Regions from separate parts of the Pseudoalteromonas sp. PS5 genome, predicted to be linked through region 1. Evidence: predicted binding sites of a transcription regulator. Region 1 holds the regulator's gene; each other region holds the start of a gene.

Region 1 (5,919 bases):
ATTGATAATGACCGCACAGCTGCACCGGTGCAACAACCTACAACTGGCCGAGCTAGTGCACCAAAAGAAACACAAACGCGTTTTGTGCGACCAGAGCCTCGTCAAGCACAACCAGCTAAGCAGGCTCAGGTAGCTGACAGCTTAGAGGCGCTTTTGGAGCGTCAAGCTCCACGTCCTCGCTCACCAGAGCTTGCCTCTATGTTCTCGCAGTCAGGCATTGATACAGAACAGATGCTAGGCAACCAACGCAAGATGCAACCAGAGGCGAAGCCTACTTACAGGTCAGCGCCACAAACTCATCGTCAATCTTTTGACTTTGAAGATGAAGCCACAGAGCAATCGAAGCCGTGGGGAGAATCTGATGACCTCGATAATGGCTTTGGTGATGATTTAACAGAGGTTCATAGCAAAAAAGATGAAATGAGTGCAATGCGCGAAGAGATGAACTCAATTCGCCAGCTGCTAGAGCATCAGGTATCTGGGCTAATGAAACAAGAAATGGCGCGTCGCGATCCGACACGAGCTTGCCTTGTAGACCGTCTGGAGGGGATGGGGATTGATAAAGAAGTTGCTGAACAAATGGCATGCTTCATTCCAGATGATGTATCAAGAAAAGAGGCGTGGAGCGCACTCTTAAATATGGTCATAAATCAGATGCACACCACCAACAATGATATTTTGCGTCAAGGTGGCGTTTTTGCAATGGTCGGCCCGACTGGTGTAGGTAAGACAACGACAGTGGCAAAACTTGCAGCATTGGGCGCCCAAAAATACGGTGCAGATAAAGTTGCACTTATTACAACGGATACCTACAGAATTGGCGCTTACGAGCAACTAGCAACCTATGGTAGAATCATCGGCTGTCCAGTTAAGCAAGTAAAAGATGCAAATGAACTTGCAGAAGTGCTTTATCATTTACGTAATAAGCGTCTAGTATTAATAGACACGGCAGGAATGAGTCAAAGAGATTTGCGCTTAACTGAACAGTTAAATACACTTATGCGTAGCGCAAGAGTTGATATTAGAAGTTATTTAGTGTTAAGTGCGACATCACAAATGAACGTGTTGCAAGAAACGGTAAGACACTTCCAAAAAGTAAATTTAAGTGGCTGTATTTTCACAAAACTTGATGAAAGTCTAAGTTTAGGTGAGATTATTAGCATAGCGATTCAAAATCGCTTGCCAATAGGGTATCTTACCAACGGTCAGCGAGTGCCAGAGGACATTCGTGTAGCAAATGCTCAAAAGCTAGTAAAAAAGGCTGAGCAACTGTATTTAAAAAGAATAAAAGCACAGCACTCTCGACGTGTACCTGTAGCGTCAGAGTCAGTAGGAATGTATGATTAACACAGTTTTAGATCAAGCAAGTGGCCTGCGTAGAATGAGTCAAAGTAGCAACCAGGGTGTAAAAGTCATAGCCGTGACCGGCGGCAAAGGGGGAGTGGGGAAAACCAATGTTTCGCTCAATACCGCTATTGCTATGGGTCAGCAAGGACAGCGTGTTCTTGTTTTAGATGCGGACTTAGGCTTGGCAAACTGTGATGTGATGCTAGGTCTAAGAGTCGAAAAGAATTTATCACATGTCTTATCAGGAGAGTGTGAACTAGATGAAATTCTAGTTGAAGGGCCTGCAGGTATAAAAATTGTACCAGCTACGTCAGGTTCTCAGAATATGGTTGAGCTCACTCCAGCAGAGCATGCTGGGTTAATAAGAGCTTTTAGTGAACTAAATACACAATTTGATGTGTTAATTGTTGACACTGCAGCCGGAATTTCGGATATGGTGTTGAGTTTTTCTCGTGCCGCTCAAGACGTACTCGTGGTAGTGTGTGATGAACCGACATCCATTACAGATGCCTACGCATTAATTAAAGTATTAAGTCGAGAACATGGAGTTTACCGCTTTAAAATAGTGGCCAATATGGTTCGTAGCATGCGTGAAGGTCAGGAACTTTTTGCTAAACTATCAAAAGTGACCGATCGTTTTCTTGACGTTGCTCTAGAGCTTGTCGCGACAGTACCGTTTGATGAAAATATGCGTAAGTCATCACGTCGACAAAGGGCTATCGTTGATTTATTTCCAAGCTCTCCTGCAGCTGTTGCTATTAAAGGCTTAGCTACGAGAGCGGCTAAGTGGCCAATTCCTCATCAGCCTTCTGGTCATTTAGAATTTTTTATTGAACAACTTGTAAACGGGTGATTATGGCTTCTCCGGTCAACAGAGCTGCGGGATATCAAACTTCTGACCATATTCATAAGGTGGTTGAAAGGCATGCTCCACTTGTCAAAAAAGTGGCGTGTCACCTAATCGCTCGACTTCCGGCAAGCGTGCAACTTGATGATTTGATCCAATCAGGAATGATAGGGTTAATTGAGGCAACAAAAAACTTTGACGCCAGTAAAGGTGCCAGTTTTGAAACTTTCGCGGGCATACGTATTCGAGGTGCGATGCTTGATGAAATTCGTCGTGGAGATTGGGCTCCCCGATCTGTCCACAAAAATAGCCGAATGGTTGCAGAGACTATATCTGAGCTCGAATCTCTCCTTGGTCGAGAACCAAAAGACACTGAAATCGCTGAAAAACTTGATATATCTCTAGATGAGTACCATCATATTTTACATGATGTAAATGCAAGCAAAGTAATAGGCATTGAGGATCTTGGGGTAGACGAAGATGTGATTACCCCTGCAAATAGCGATTTTGCGCTAGACAAACCGTTTAATAACGTTAAAAATGAACGTTTTAACGAGTCTTTAGTAAATGCGATAAAATCATTACCAGAAAGAGATGCCATGGTTTTGTCGCTTTATTATAACGATGAAATGAATTTAAAAGAGATTGGCGCCATTTTAGATGTCAGTGAATCTCGAGTAAGTCAAATTCACGGTCAGGCAATGATAAAGCTAAAAGCTAAAATCAATGACTGGATAAATTAGAGTACATAAAATAGTTGGGTTCGAACCTCACTGGAGGAAGTTTTGGATAAGAACATGAAGATTCTCGTGGTTGATGATTTCTCTACTATGAGAAGAATAATCAAAAACCTATTAAGAGATTTAGGCTTTACAAATGTTCAAGAAGCTGATGATGGTAGTACAGCACTTCCGATGCTACAAAATCAGGAGTTTGACTTTGTAGTAACTGATTGGAATATGCCAGGAATGCAAGGGATCGATTTATTGCGAGCAATACGAGCTGATGCAAAGTTGAAACATATTCCTGTGCTTATGGTAACCGCGGAAGCAAAAAAAGAGCAGATCGTTGCTGCAGCACAGGCTGGGGTTAATGGTTATATCGTGAAACCATTTACGGCAGGTACACTTAAAACCAAGCTTGAAAAAGTATTTGAGCGCTTAGGCTAACAGCAAGGGGAAATGGCCTATGTCTGTAAACGCTGCGCCTCAAATTACACTCGAGCAAGCTAAACAACTTGTAGAGCTATTAGAGCAAGGTGAACAAGAAAAAGCGGATCAGCTGATTTTAGAGGCTGCTAACAAAGAGCAATCCGAGTTATTTGCAGAGGTTGGCAAGCTTACTCGTCAGTTACATGAGTCATTGAAAAACTTTGAACTGGATACTCGCCTTGCAGACCTCACAACGGAGGCCATTCCTGACGCTAAACAGCGCCTCAACTACGTCATGGAAATGACGGAGAGCGCTGCAAACAAAACGATGGACGCTGTCGAAGAGAGCTTACCGTTGGCACAAAACCTTGCCGACGAACTAGCACAAATAAAGCCAACTTGGGATCGTTTAATGAGTAGAGATATTCAGCTCGGAGAATTCAAATCTCTGTGCCACGACCTAGATAGCTTTATGCAGACTTCGAAAACACGTACGGACGAGTTACAAGGTTTGATGACAAACGTGCTCATGGCACAAGATTATCAAGACTTAACTGGTCAGGTCATCCGCCGTGTCATTGAATTAGTTCGAGAAGTAGAAGATAGTCTCATTCATCTCCTTACTGTGTTTGGTTCAGCAGACGAAACACAGGCCGGTACTAAATCGAATGAAAATGAAATAAAAACAACAGAGACTATCAGTGATGAATTGTCTGGGCCTGAAGGTCCAATTATTGACGCTGAATCACGAGACGACGTGGTTTCTGGTCAAGACGAAGTCGATGACTTGCTATCTAGTTTAGGCTTCTAGTTGGAGAGTGTGTATGAGCTTTGAAGTCGATGAAGATATCTTGCAGGACTTTCTTGTTGAAGCAGGCGAAATATTAGAGCTTTTATCTGAGCAGCTTGTTGAGCTAGAAAACAACCCTGAAGATAAAGAACTTCTTAATGCGATTTTCCGTGGCTTCCATACTGTTAAAGGTGGAGCTGGATTCTTGGGCATGACGGAGCTGGTAGACGCTTGTCATGGTGCGGAAAACGTATTCGATGTGTTACGACAGGGACAACGAAAAGTAACTTCCGAATTGATGGATGTTATCTTACAGTCTTTGGATACAATCAATGAGATGTTTGCTTGTATCCAAAATCGTGAAGAGCCTGAAGCTGCTGATCCTGCGTTGCTTGAAACACTTCACAAACTCAGTCAACCAGCATCTGAGGGCGAGGTAGTTGAAGAAGTCGCTTCAGCACCTGTTGCAGAAACTGAACCAGTACCTGAAGTTAGTGCAGATGATGTTTTATTTGACGCCGATACTGACGGCGACGCCAGTTCTAGTATTGATGAGATAACTGAAGAAGAATTCGAAAATTTACTTGATGAGTTACATGGTTCAGGAAATGGTCCCGCTCCGACCAGTACAGAAAGCCCGGAAAGTGCACCACCAAGCAGTGATGATGGCGACATTACTGATGACGAATTTGACAATCTATTAGATGAGTTACACGGTGTCGGCAAATTTGGCGGGGCACCAAACAGTGAAGACCCTGTTCCTAAAGAAGCTCAAGCACCAGCGCAAGTCAGTGAGCAAGCAAATGCCAACGGTGGAGACGATGAGGAAATCACAGATGATGAGTTTGAAGCCTTATTAGACGAGTTACATGGAAAAGGCAGTGCGCCAAAAGCAACTGAAGAAGCGGTAACGCAAGCTCCAACGCCATCACCCAAACAGCCTGAAGCGAAAGCAGCTTCAAAACCGACGGCTAAGCCAGCGGCTAAACCAGCTCCTAAAGCCGAAGCAAAACCTGCGCCTCAAAAAGAAGCAGAGCCTGCAAAGGCCGCAGCTCCTGCAGCTAAAAAGCCAGCTGCACAAGCAGAAACAACAGTACGTGTCGACACAAAACGTCTTGATGAAATCATGAATATGGTCGGTGAGTTGGTATTGGTACGCAACCGTTTGGTCAGTCTGGCGAATAACACAAATAGTGAGAGTATGGGTAAAGCCATATCAAATCTTGATGTGGTGACAGCTGACTTGCAAGGCGCTGTGATGAAAACTCGAATGCAACCCATCAAGAAAGTGTTCGGTCGCTTTCCTCGGGTTGTAAGAGACCTTGCTCGAAGCTTAAAAAAGGAAATCAATCTTGTTTTACAAGGTGAAGAAACTGATTTAGATAAAAACTTAGTTGAAGCGCTTGCGGATCCGTTGGTTCACTTGGTACGAAATTCTGTTGACCACGGAATTGAGATGCCAGATGTTCGAGAAGCGTCTGGTAAGCCAAGAATGGGAACCGTGACACTTTCAGCTTCTCAAGAAGGGGATCATATTCTACTGACCATTCGTGACGATGGTGCAGGTATGGATCCTGAAAAGTTGAAGAAAATTGCTATTAATAAAGGCGTGATCGATTCAGACCAAGCAAGCAGATTGTCGGATACCGAAGCGTACAATCTAATATTTGCCCCTGGCTTTTCAACAAAAGAACAGATATCTGATATTTCAGGCCGCGGCGTCGGTATGGATGTCGTAAAGACTAAAATTACCCAACTTAATGGCTCTGTTAATATACAGTCTG
Region 2 (5,919 bases), on a different contig from region 1:
TAAGATCCTTAATGCACCACGCTTTAGTTCAACCCGCTCATAGACAGCACTCGGCTTTTTATCTGCCACAAAATAACTCATCACTAAAGCAGGAACGACGTAATTTACGAGTGAAGGAACAAACAGTACCAAAAATTCACTAAAGTGCACCATGCCTGCTTGCCATACCATGAGCGTGGTTATATCTCCAAAAGGGCTAAATGCGCCACCAGCATTGGCTGCAACTACAATGTTGATACAACTTAAGTTGATAAATTCTTTATCTCCTTCCGCTACTTTCATGACAACAGCGCACATCAACAGTGCCGTCGTTAGGTTGTCAGCAATAGGCGAGATAAAAAATGATAAAAACCCAGTGATCCAAAATAGGTTTTTATAACTAAAACCCTTTTGAATCATCCACGCGCGTAACGCATCAAAAAGACGCCGCTCCTCCAACGCATTAATATAAGTCATAGCAACGAGCAAAAAGAGCATTAGCTCAGCAAACTCAAGTAGATTATGTCGAAACGCATGCTCAGTCACGTCTGTCTGGCCTTGGTTTACATAATATGCACCAATTAACAGCCAGATAACCCCCGCCGCAACCAACACAGGTTTAGACTTTCGCATATGGATTTTTTCTTCCAGCATGACCAAAGTGTAAGCCATGACAAAAATCACAATACAGACGAAACCCAAAGTAGAATTTGTGAGATCTAAGGAGCCTTGAGCAGCCAAGGCTGGATACGGGATCAACAACATGACCCATGCGCAACAGAGTAAAAGTAATCCATTGATTTTCATTTTTTTGCCTATTGATGAGTGCAGAGGGATGGCATTTCAACCAAACTCACTTTAGCATAGGTAAAAAATAATCAGCATTGGACAGAAGTCTAAGGCATGCCATGAACACACTAAATGGCTATACATCAGCGGCAGGAATTTATGCTCCAACTTTCAACGCAACAACAACAAAGATTACAGCAGGATTTGTGCGAGAAGGGATTTGCCCGAATTGAAAACATTCTCGAACAAACAGCAGCACAGCAATTACACCAATGCTTATCTGAACTGGACTATCAACTGGCACTTTTCCACAATGGTGCAGCCAAATCAGTTAAAGACAGCGATATTTTAGCCTTGACGCCACAAGAACAACAGGCGCTACTTGAAGACATTCATCACTACGCGTCGCGCGGCGTAGGTTTTATGTATGGTCGTCACTCGGTCGATGCACAAAGCCCTGAATTACTGCAAAGTCTGTATAAAGATTTAAATAGCGAGGCGCTGCAATCCTGCTTTTCACATATCTCAGAACAACAAATCGTGCGTACCTCGGCTCAAGCAACTCGATTTATCGCAGGTCAGTACTTAACACGCCACAATGACGTTGTAGAGGCCGAAGGACGAGTATATGCCTACGTCCTCAGCTTAAGCAAAAATTGGCACCCCGACTGGGGTGGGCTACTACAGTTTTTTGAAACAGATGGCACACCAACTCATAGTTACGCCCCCAAGTTTAATTCTTTGGTGGTGTTTGATGTCAACAAAATTCACTCAGTAACTTACGTTGCGCCATTTGCAAAGTCTCCGCGCCTTTCTGTCACTGGGTGGTTTAGAACGATAGCCTGAGCTAATATTTTTCACTCAGTTTTTCAATTGCTAAAATCAGGGCAAGTCCGGCAATGGCAAGTAACACACAGGCCAAAGTATTTGGATCTTGCCCGTACAGCGCACTGTACTGCTGCGGCAAAATATTTGCTTGCGTCAAGGGCTTTTCAATACCGCTAGAATTAACATAAGTGGTCAGCACTTGCTTCCAAGGCCATAGTAAATTCAGTGATCCGAGTAAAAATCCTGCCAATACCGAAAATGTGACTTGTTGATAATGGCTTAATAACCAACTCAACAGCCTCGAAAATGACATCAACCCAACAACACATCCCAGTAAAAAAAGGCCAACGAGTGTTATTTCAAGTTGATTTACAGCACTCAGTACATGTCCATACATGCCCAGCAATAACAAGATAAAACTACCCGAAATTCCAGGTAAAATCATTGCACAAATGGCGATGGCACCGGAAATAAAAAACATCCAGTGAGATGCTTGCGCTTCCGCTGGCGACAATGACGTAATGACAAAAGCAACCACAGCGCCAGTTACACAGGCCGCAATATTTTTACCGTTCCAGCTCGAGACCTGTTTGGCTACGTAAATAAAAGAAGCGACAATAAGGCCAAAGAAAAATGACCATACCAGTATTTGGTGGTGCGCAAGCAAGTAAGTAATAACTTTAGCCAAAGATGCTGCACTGATAACTAGCCCAGAAAACACCGCTACTAAAAAGCTACCATCGATATATTGCCATGTAGCTTTTATACCTTCACGGCGCAACAACCCTAATGCTTGCAAATTAACACTTTTTATTGCATTTAAAAAACGCGCATAGATACCAGTGATAAAGGCAATAGTACCACCTGATACTCCGGGTACAACATCAGCAGCACCCATCCCAGCCCCTTTTAAAAACATAAAGAGATAGTCTCGTTTGCTATCTTTGTATTGCACGCATACTCTCCATTTATTTTCTCTATGTGGCAGTTTACCTTAAAACCATAAATAAAGGCGACTGCTAAAGCTTTTGCCAAGTAGGCCGATACTAAACCATGGAAAATCATGCACACGTATTATGCTAAGCAGAGCACTTTTTACATTATTAATTTCAATATCAGTAAGTTGCTTCGCAGCCGAACATATAGCCCCAGCACCGCTAACAGCGCTTTTTCAACAAGATGCACAGCGTTTTTATGAACCAGCGGGGTTACTGGAGCTAAACAGTGAAGAGGAAGTATTTTACGTTTTTCATCAAGAGCACATGGCTTCGATGCGGGCAGGTATTGTCATTTTCCTGCCTGATATGCAAATGCCGCCACTTAATAACAGCGGGATCAGTTTCCTTGCTAAGCGCTTGAGTGATGATGGATATGATACGTATACCATCACGCCACCTGATTTGTCCTATGCTGCAAGTCTCTTAGATCAAGATATTGAAACACCAGAAGCTGAGCCAAAGCCGAAATCTGTTGAGCCTGTCTCAGAGATGAACCTAGACAACTATAAAGCCGCGTTAGTCAGTCGTTTTGAAGTGCTCTACAATACGTTATCAATGACACAAACAGAGAAGCTTGTCGTTGTTGCATTTGGCAATAGTGCTGGTGTGTTCGCAGAACATTTAGCAACCTTACCCAACCTTCGTATTGATGCTTACACCGTCGTCAGCCCCCAGCTGCCTAATGCAATGCGACAAAAGCACCTAGCATCAAACCTGTCTTTGATAAGCCCCGCTCTTTTGGATATTTACTACAGCTTTGATAACCCAATGGTAGTCGATAGCACCGCTGACAGAGTAAGGTGGGCAAGAAAAAATAGTAAGCTAGATTACCGCCAAAGAGAGCTATTTGGGGAAAAAACCGATCCGCTCCAGCACCAGCGTTTACGCAAGGAACTACTCGGTTTTTTACGGATACTTTAGCTTTTTTTAAGGTACTCGTAGGCAGACTGAATATCTTGGCTTTTCCGCTTAGCTACTTCCATCATATGAGTCGGCAGCCCCTGCGATACCAACTTATCCGGATGATGTTGTGACATCAGTTTGCGATACGCCTTTTTAATTTCACTCGCGCTTGCGCTTTCACCTAAGCCAAGCACAGCCAAGGCTTTTGAGCGTGTAAGCCCGCTCGGTTGCGGTGCTCCTTGGTGTCCATGATGCTGATGCTGTTGCTGTGACTTTCCAGCTTGTTGGGCACGACGAAACTCAAACTCAGCCTGGTAACGCTTTAGCAAAAACAAAAAATGCGTTTCAGCGAAACCTAAATATTTGCTGACTTGCTTTAGTAACGCTTTTTCAGCGTCTGATACATGACCATCACAAAATGCCATTTGGATTTGAATTTCTAAGAATAATTGCCTTAGATCATAGCGCCGAGCAAACGCTTCTTTAAAATCTGTTACGGCTTCTTTGATTGAAAAGTCACTGCTTTTTCCTGCGGTAAAAGCATGCTGCGCTTCTTTTCGGTCTTCTCCTTGCAACCCCATTTCGGTCATAAATGCTGATGCGGCTTGAATATGAATCTCACTGACACGGCCATTAGACTTAGCAATATGCCCCATAACAGCAAAACAGCTTGAAAAGAACAGAGCTTGTCGTTCGTGCAGCTCATCTCCTTTAATAAAGCCCTGAAAACCACCGACCTTATCAAAATCTTGACGTAAGCTTTTGTCAAACAAATGTCCGAGGTAAAAGCCCAGAATCGCGCCCAACCACCGACCAAACAAAAAACCAAACATGGTTCCTAATAATTTACCCCACATCGCTATATCCTAACTTTTTATTTATTGCGCTTAGTCGCTCAGGAGTACCAATATCGTCCCATTGACCAAGATACAGTTCTGTTGACACTCTATGCTCTGCAAGTGCACTGCGAAGTAGTGGCCCTAACTTAACAAAGCCATGTTCTAGCCCAGCAAAAAAACATTGATGGTAGATACCTATCCCAGAAAATGTATATTGCTCTTGGTTCAAAGGCTGGTGAGCGAGACAAAAGTCACCATTGGGGTTATGTGCTGGATTTTCCACTAACACAATATGTGCTTCACAATGTCCAGCGGCTGCTTTTCCAAGTTGCAGCTGTATAAGACTACGCACATCATAATCGGTAAAAACATCGCCATTTATAACCACAAAGCGGTCGCTATCCTGGCACAGTAACGGTAGTGCTTGAATAATTCCTCCTGCGGTTTCAAGCCCTCCTTCTGGTTCATCACTGTAGGTAATATTTACCCCAAAGTGGCTACCATCACCAAAGTAGTGCTTAATCACCTCACCGTGCCATGCAAGGTTGATTACAACCTCGGTGATACCAGCTAACTTTAGTCGTTCAATGTGATGTTCAATGAGTGGCTTACCCGCTACTTTCAACATCGGTTTGGGCTGTGTCGCTGTAAGTGGCATCATCCGCTTACCACGACCTGCTGATAAAATAATTGCTTTCATATTCGCTTTATTTGGCGCTAAGTTTGACTTTTGCTTTAGGCATTATGTCATGCCTAATCCAGCTTGCAAGCCACTGAAATTCATCATACTTCTGAGCAGCTTCAAGAATGTAATCGAGCGTTGGCAAAATATTATCTAGATACCCGCCTTTCCCATCTCGTTGCAATAGTCGCGTAAATATTCCCGCAGCCTTGAGGTGTCGCTGCAACCCAGTAAGATCAAAGTAATATTGATATCGACTAAAATCCATATCAGCTAACAGACCTGCGGCATGTAATTTATCAAAACTATATCGCTGCAACATTGCAAACTCATCAGTAGGCAATCGCGTGTAACAGTCTCTTAGTAAAGACACACTGTCATACGTAACAGGCCCTTGCACGGCATCTTGATAATCAATCAAATACCACTGTGACTGATGAAAAATAACATTACGACTGTGGAAGTCTCGGTGCATCGTCACTTGTGGCTGTTCGAGCATAACCGCGACCAACCTTGACTTGACGTTTTGCCATTGTATTTGTTGCTGCTCTGTCAGCGAACTTTTTAGCCACTTTGTCACCAGCCACTCATGAAATATTTCCAGCTCCATGGCAATAAAGTCAGCATCATAGGGTTTCATCCACTCACTGGTCGGCGTCTGAGCAATATTTGGTAGCAAATCTAGCAACGCTTGATAGTCATGCAATCGGGCGTATGTATCTAGCCTGTCAGCAAGGTGAGTAGAGCCCAAGTCCTGTAGCAGTACCAAACCGCACTGCTCATCCTGTGCAATAATACTTGGCAGATTTAGCCCTTGTTGTGTAAATACACTGTTTAATGCTACGAATGGGGTGTTATCCACTTTATCCACCGGACTTTCCATCAGCACCCATGACGCTTC
Region 3 (5,919 bases), on a different contig from region 1:
CAAGTTGCGAGCCAGTCAGCGCTTAACCTTAATAGTGTTGATCACAGTGTGCTCAACGAGCGAGACCAAGCAATTAAAGATCTAGCTGAACTGGTAGATATTGAGACACTCGATGGTGAAAATGGCGAAAAGCTTGTTTTTCTTGGCACGGGTGATGCCCTCGTTATGCAAGGAGGTGCGTTTAACTTATTTTCAAATAAAGGAGATCCTGATCCCAACCACAAATCACTTGTTCTGGATATCAAAGATAAAAATGTTGTGCAGTTAGAGTTAGATAGTGGCAGTTTGAAGGGAAAAATAGGTGGATTACTTGCTTTTAGGGACGAAGTATTAATTCCAGCACAAAATCAACTGGGTCAGATAGGACTTGCACTAGCGGATGCCTTTAATCAACAAAATAAGTTAGGGATGGACTTAGACGGTAATATAGGTGGAGACTTGTTTAAAATCCCTACTGTAGGTGGTTTTGCTTATAGCGATAATACCGGCACTGCTGCATTAACGGCAACGCTCGAACCTGGTCGCGGCAATGAGTTGCCTGCGACTGACTTTCAAGTCACTTACACCAGCCCGACAACGGTGGAAATTACCGCAGTAGATGCTAAAGGCAATCCTATTGGTAGCCCTACAACTGGCACCATTGCCGCTGGTGTTATAACGGGTACTGGGGATTATTTTGGTTTGCAAATGAATGTCACCGGTGCTGGGGCAACCGGAGATAAATTTCTAGTAAAACTAAATCAACAAGCGGCTACAAGTCTAGAACTAGCGACACAAAGGCCTGAAGCGCTGGCACTGGCATCGCCTATTCGTACTGAAAAATCTGCTGATAATAACGGAACGGCGACAATTTCAGCGGGTACGGTAACGGATACCGACCCAACAACAAGTGCATTTACGGCCACTACGCCGCCAACATTAAATGATGGCCCGTATACGTTAACTAAAACGGCAAATGCTGATGAGTACACATTGACTAGTGCGTCGGGGGTGAATCACACCTTTACCGCGCCTGCTAATGGTAAAGATATCCTATCGACAGTTGGCGCAGCTCCTGCACCGTTTAATAATCTTGGATTCACATTCGACATTGAAGGAACGCCGAATACAGGTGACAGCTTCAAGATTAGTTTTAATACAGGTGGTTTTGATGATAACCGTAATGGTGCTGCGTTAGATGGCCTGAAGTCGTCAGATTTAGTGAGACAGAATGTGGAGTCTACCGGCAGCACCGAAAGTCATAAAACGTTTAACGAGGCGTATGCCGATATTGTGACGGGTGTTGGTGTTATCACCAACCAGGCAAAAACAAATAGTGCAGCATTTGAGGCGCTTGCTAGCCAATCCAGTGCCTGGTTTGAATCTTTATCTGGCGTAAACTTGGATGAAGAAGCTGCAAACCTATTACGTTTTCAACAATCATATTCAGCATCAGCGCAGGTGATATCTGCAGCTAGAACTGTATTTGATACCTTATTAAGTGCCGCGAGGTAATTATGCGTTTATCTCAAAATCAAATTTTTAATTCAAATCTCAATTCTATTTTGCGTAATCAGCAAGATGTTAATAAAGCCACACAACAGCTTAATACTCAAAAGCGGGTATTGAGTGCGTCAGATGACGCTTCCGCGACCGCCAGAGCAATGTTGTTTGACGATAGAATTCAAGCAAACGATCAGTACACAAAAAATTTAACGATGTTGTCATCGCGGTTGGATACCCAAGAGTCGGTTTTGGAAAATATTAAAACAGCGATAGATAGTGCGTATGCAAAATCCATTCAGGCGGGTAATGGTGGCCTGTCGGATGTTGACCGTGCATCAATTGCTGACGAGTTAGAATCAATCCAAGACACGATTTTGGATTTGATGAACTCCAAAAGTGAAGATGGAAAATTTATATTTTCTGGCTATCAAGACAATACGCAAACTTATAGCTTCGATTCAGCGAGCGGAGAGTATGTTTACAACGGCGACCAAGGTCAACATAAAATAAAAATAGCAGAAAGTGTTGAAGTTCGTTCAAGTGACAACGGCTTTGACGTTTTTGAGAGTGCAGACAAACGCCTCAATATCACCTCAAATACAGGGGTTGTATCTGGCGGGGTGACCTCGGCATCTGTCTATGTTGATGAGCAAGCAGTATTTGATAAATTTCACAAAGCAAACTACAACGCAGACCCTGCCGCTCCTGCAGGAGCGAATACTTTTGATTTAGTCATAGCTGCAGGCACACCAAACACCTATCAGTTGGAGCAAGGCGGTACGGTTATCTCGACTGGTACCTTTGAAGGTAATGCGGTAAAAGTAGCAGGGATGGAATTTAAATATGATGGTGCAGCGCCTGGGCAAATCAGCTTTGATTTAGAAAAGCCCCAGAAAGAAAATATTCTTAACACGTTGGAATCTATGATCACCTCTTTACGAGATCCAAGCATTACGGGTGAAGATTACAAACAAGTACTTGCAGATGGCATTACGGGTTTGGATAACGCAAAGATAAAGGTATCACAGGCTCAAGCAGGACTTGGTGGTAGACTTAATGCTGCAAAACTAGTCAAACAAGCTAACTCCGATCTTGATGTGGATAACAAAGCTAATAAAGCAGCGCTGATGGAAGTTGACTTTTACTCTGCGATTTCTGAGCTTACTAAGCATGAAACCGCCTTGCAGGCCTCTCAAGCTACATTTGGTCGTTTAACTAACCTTTCTTTACTGGACTACATTCGTTAAAACGCAGCCTTTACAGGCTGCTTCCCCTACAACTACTAAAACTTTACCTTTCTCACCCAACAGTTTGAATTATATATAGTTAGTAATTATTTAAGGCTGGTAATGTCTTGCCGTCAAAACTTTGTCAAATAGTTTGGTTTCAAGATAAAAATCTATACTAATCATGATGATAAATTTTTTTAAAAAAAACACTAAAGGAAATATTTTGCCGACCGATAACTTAATTAACCAAGCCGGAGAGTGAAAAACATTCAAAGGTTGGAAAAGAATCTAAGTTTGAGAGTGAAAGACTCGATTTAAAGTGGGAGAACCATCATGGCACTTTATGTAAATACTAACGTAAGTTCATTGAACGCACAAAGACAATTAATGAATTCTGGTAACTCACTAGATACATCATTCAAGCGTCTATCTTCAGGCTTTCGTATTAACAGCGCAGCTGACGATGCGGCAGGTCTACAAATTTCAGACCGTTTAACATCACAAATTAACGGTCTAAACCAAGGTAATCGTAACGCAAACGACGGCATCTCTCTAGCACAAACTGCAGAAGGTGCAATGGACGAAGTTACCTCAATGTTCCAGCGTATCCGTACGCTAGCACAACAAGCAGCAAACGGCTCTAATACTGACGAAGATAGATTGGCGATTCAAGAAGAGATCCAATCTCTATCAAAAGAAGTAAACCGTGTTGCAGCAGATACAACGTTTGGTGGTCAAAACCTACTTGACGGCTCATATGCTGCTAACTTCCAAGTAGGTGCCGATGCTGTTCAAACAATCAGCTTCAGTATGCAAACTGTAGGCGCGACTACGAACAGCTTAGTGGCAAATGGCGGCTTTACGCTTTCAGGTATCGCAGGTATTGCAAGTGGTGTAACCGGAGCTTCGTTGAGTGCAACTGCCGGAACGATCAGTACTTCTGTTGGGGTTTCAGCGGATGCAACAAGTTTCTCTGGTGTTTTCACTGCATCAGGTATTTCAGTATCGACACAAGCTAATGCGCAAGCAGTAATGGCCGGTATGGATGCTTTGATTGCAGTAGTTGATAAGAAACGTGCTGAGCTTGGTGCGGTACAGAACCGATTCCAGTCAACAATTCGTAACCAGTCGAATATTGCTGAAAACTTATCTGCTGCTAAATCACGTATCAAAGATACAGACTTTGCGCAAGAAACGGCAAACTTAACGAAAATGCAGATCCTTCAACAGGCTAGCCAAACAATCTTGAGTCAGGCTAACCAGCGTCCTCAGGCTGCTTTGAGTCTACTAGGATAAGCATAGGAAGGTAAAGGTGCCTAGGCCGAATGGGGTATTTGCCTAGACACCGAATTGGATGATAAAGCGGAGGAGCTTAAAATCCAACTGCGTTCATTTAAACAATGAACACGTTAAGTAAAGCACATAGTATGCCAACTTTGTGCTGGAAAAATGACACTCACTCTCAAAATTAAAACAAAAGAGGCTCTTGGGCCTCTTTTTTATATAGATAGTTTATTGACGCAAGTTGGGGAGCCCCTGAGAACTGAGTCATCACTAGTAACGCCTTCTTATGCTACTGTTGTAAATTACTCTTTGCGATTGGTCATAGCAGAATTAAAGAAAAATATTATTACTGCTAATCTTCTGATATTTCGCAGTTGAAACTCCTGTATTGATCTAGGTTGTTTGGCAGTACAGCAACGCAATAGAAGTTGCTACAACTACTTTCCTACTTCAACTCGCTCACTCTCTCAACTTATGCTATTGCTCAACTAGGGAGTCTAACTTTTTGATAAATAGTGATTTTTATTGCTGATTTTCGCGCTGGCTGCGTTAAATTCACTTCTAATGGCCAGCTATTAATGCGTAGGATGCAAACACCTTAACGAGAGCAGGACGCGGAAGCGGTGTTTTCCATAAAACTCTCTGGCTAGACAAGGAAAAACTAAGTTATGCTTTAGCAGCAATGAGTTGGAAGACTCCTTATCTAAACCTCAGGTTAGATAATTCCTATCGACTTCACTATTTAGAATACGTATTTTATTGTTGGCCTGCATATTGCTTATATCTTGTCAGAGTTAATTTTGGCGTCAAAGTGGCAATTGGTTGCCTTAGTTGGTTGAACACCCGATGCATAAGTGCCGCTTTGTCATTTAACTATCTATCAATTAGATAATTGATTTGACAAAAAGAGAGTGAGTTATGGCTTTATATGTAAATACTAATGTCAGTGCTATTAACGCACAAAGACAACTAACTAATTCTGGCAATGAACTAGATACTTCTTTTAAACGTTTATCATCAGGTATGCGCATCAATAGTGCGGCAGATGATGCGGCTGGTCTACAAATTTCCGACCGTCTTCAATCACAAATTATGGGTCTGAATCAAGGAAACCGAAATGCTAATGATGGTATTTCTTTGGCACAGACTGCAGAAGGGGCGATGGATGAAATTACGTCGATGTTTCAGCGGATCAGAACGCTTTCACAGCAAGCAGCTAACGGCTCTAACACTGATGAAGACAGGTTAGCGATCCAAGAAGAAATCCAGCAGCTAGCCAAAGAAGTCAACCGTGTTGCCTCCGACACCACGTTTGGTGGTCAAAACTTGCTTGATGGCACATACGCGGCTAACTTCCAAGTTGGCGCTGATGCCGTTCAGACAATAGGCTTTAGTATGCAGTTTGTTGGGGCAACGTCTAATAGTATGGTGTCAAATGGCGGCTTTACTTTGTCAGGTATTGCTGGTATCGCAAGTGGTGTAAGTGGCGCCTCTCTTAGCGCTGTTGCAGGCTCCATTAGTACATCTGTTGGAGTCTCGGCTGATGCGACAAGCTTCGCTGCAGTTTATACAGCATCTGGTATATCTGTATCAACTCAAGCCAATGCTCAAGCGGTAATGGCTGGTATGGATGCGTTAATTGCAGTAGTGGATAAAAAACGTGCCGAATTAGGTGCAGTTCAAAACCGCTTCCAATCTACAATTCGAAACCAAGCGAATATATCTGAGAACTTATCAGCTGCAAAATCTCGAATTAAAGATGCCGATTTTGCTTTAGAAACGGCCAAGCTGACAAAGAACCAGATCCTACAACAGGCAAGTCAGACCATACTCGGCCAGGCTAACCAAAGACCGCAAGCAGCATTGAGCTTACTTCAAGGTTAAAACTGAATAATCAAATTATTTAAAAAAAAGCTAAAGC

What was found. Region 1 encodes FliA, which starts transcription of late flagellar genes. Its sites were predicted from a motif close to CTAAAGNTNNNNNNNNNNNNGCCGATA; they were not measured.
Region 2: D9603_RS04210 (DUF3530 family protein) is a predicted target of FliA. The motif match lies at 2,616-2,642, and genes of this name have one in related genera.
Region 3: D9603_RS00300 (flagellin) is a predicted target of FliA. The motif match lies at 2,924-2,950, and genes of this name have one in related genera.

What each region holds. Positions count from the first base shown of each region.
Region 1 is NZ_RCSQ01000016.1:19,407-25,325, forward strand. Features, by position in the region: gene flhF (flagellar biosynthesis protein FlhF) at 1-1,347, shown strand, start outside; gene D9603_RS02175 (MinD/ParA family protein) at 1,340-2,200, shown strand; gene D9603_RS02180 (RNA polymerase sigma factor FliA) at 2,203-2,937, shown strand; gene cheY (chemotaxis response regulator CheY) at 2,980-3,363, shown strand; gene D9603_RS02190 (protein phosphatase CheZ) at 3,383-4,156, shown strand; gene D9603_RS02195 (chemotaxis protein CheA) at 4,170-5,919, shown strand, end outside.
Region 2 is NZ_RCSQ01000033.1:735-6,653, forward strand. Features, by position in the region: gene nhaD (sodium:proton antiporter NhaD) at 1-744, opposite strand, end outside; gene D9603_RS04200 (2OG-Fe(II) oxygenase family protein) at 928-1,614, shown strand; gene D9603_RS04205 (DUF368 domain-containing protein) at 1,616-2,551, opposite strand; gene D9603_RS04210 (DUF3530 family protein) at 2,673-3,515, shown strand; gene djlA (co-chaperone DjlA) at 3,512-4,354, opposite strand; gene murU (N-acetylmuramate alpha-1-phosphate uridylyltransferase MurU) at 4,344-5,036, opposite strand; gene D9603_RS04225 (phosphotransferase) at 5,044-5,919, opposite strand, start outside.
Region 3 is NZ_RCSQ01000003.1:12,478-18,396, forward strand. Features, by position in the region: gene D9603_RS00290 (flagellar basal body rod C-terminal domain-containing protein) at 1-1,494, shown strand, start outside; gene flgL (flagellar hook-associated protein FlgL) at 1,497-2,732, shown strand; gene D9603_RS00300 (flagellin) at 3,048-4,010, shown strand; gene D9603_RS00305 (flagellin) at 4,917-5,882, shown strand.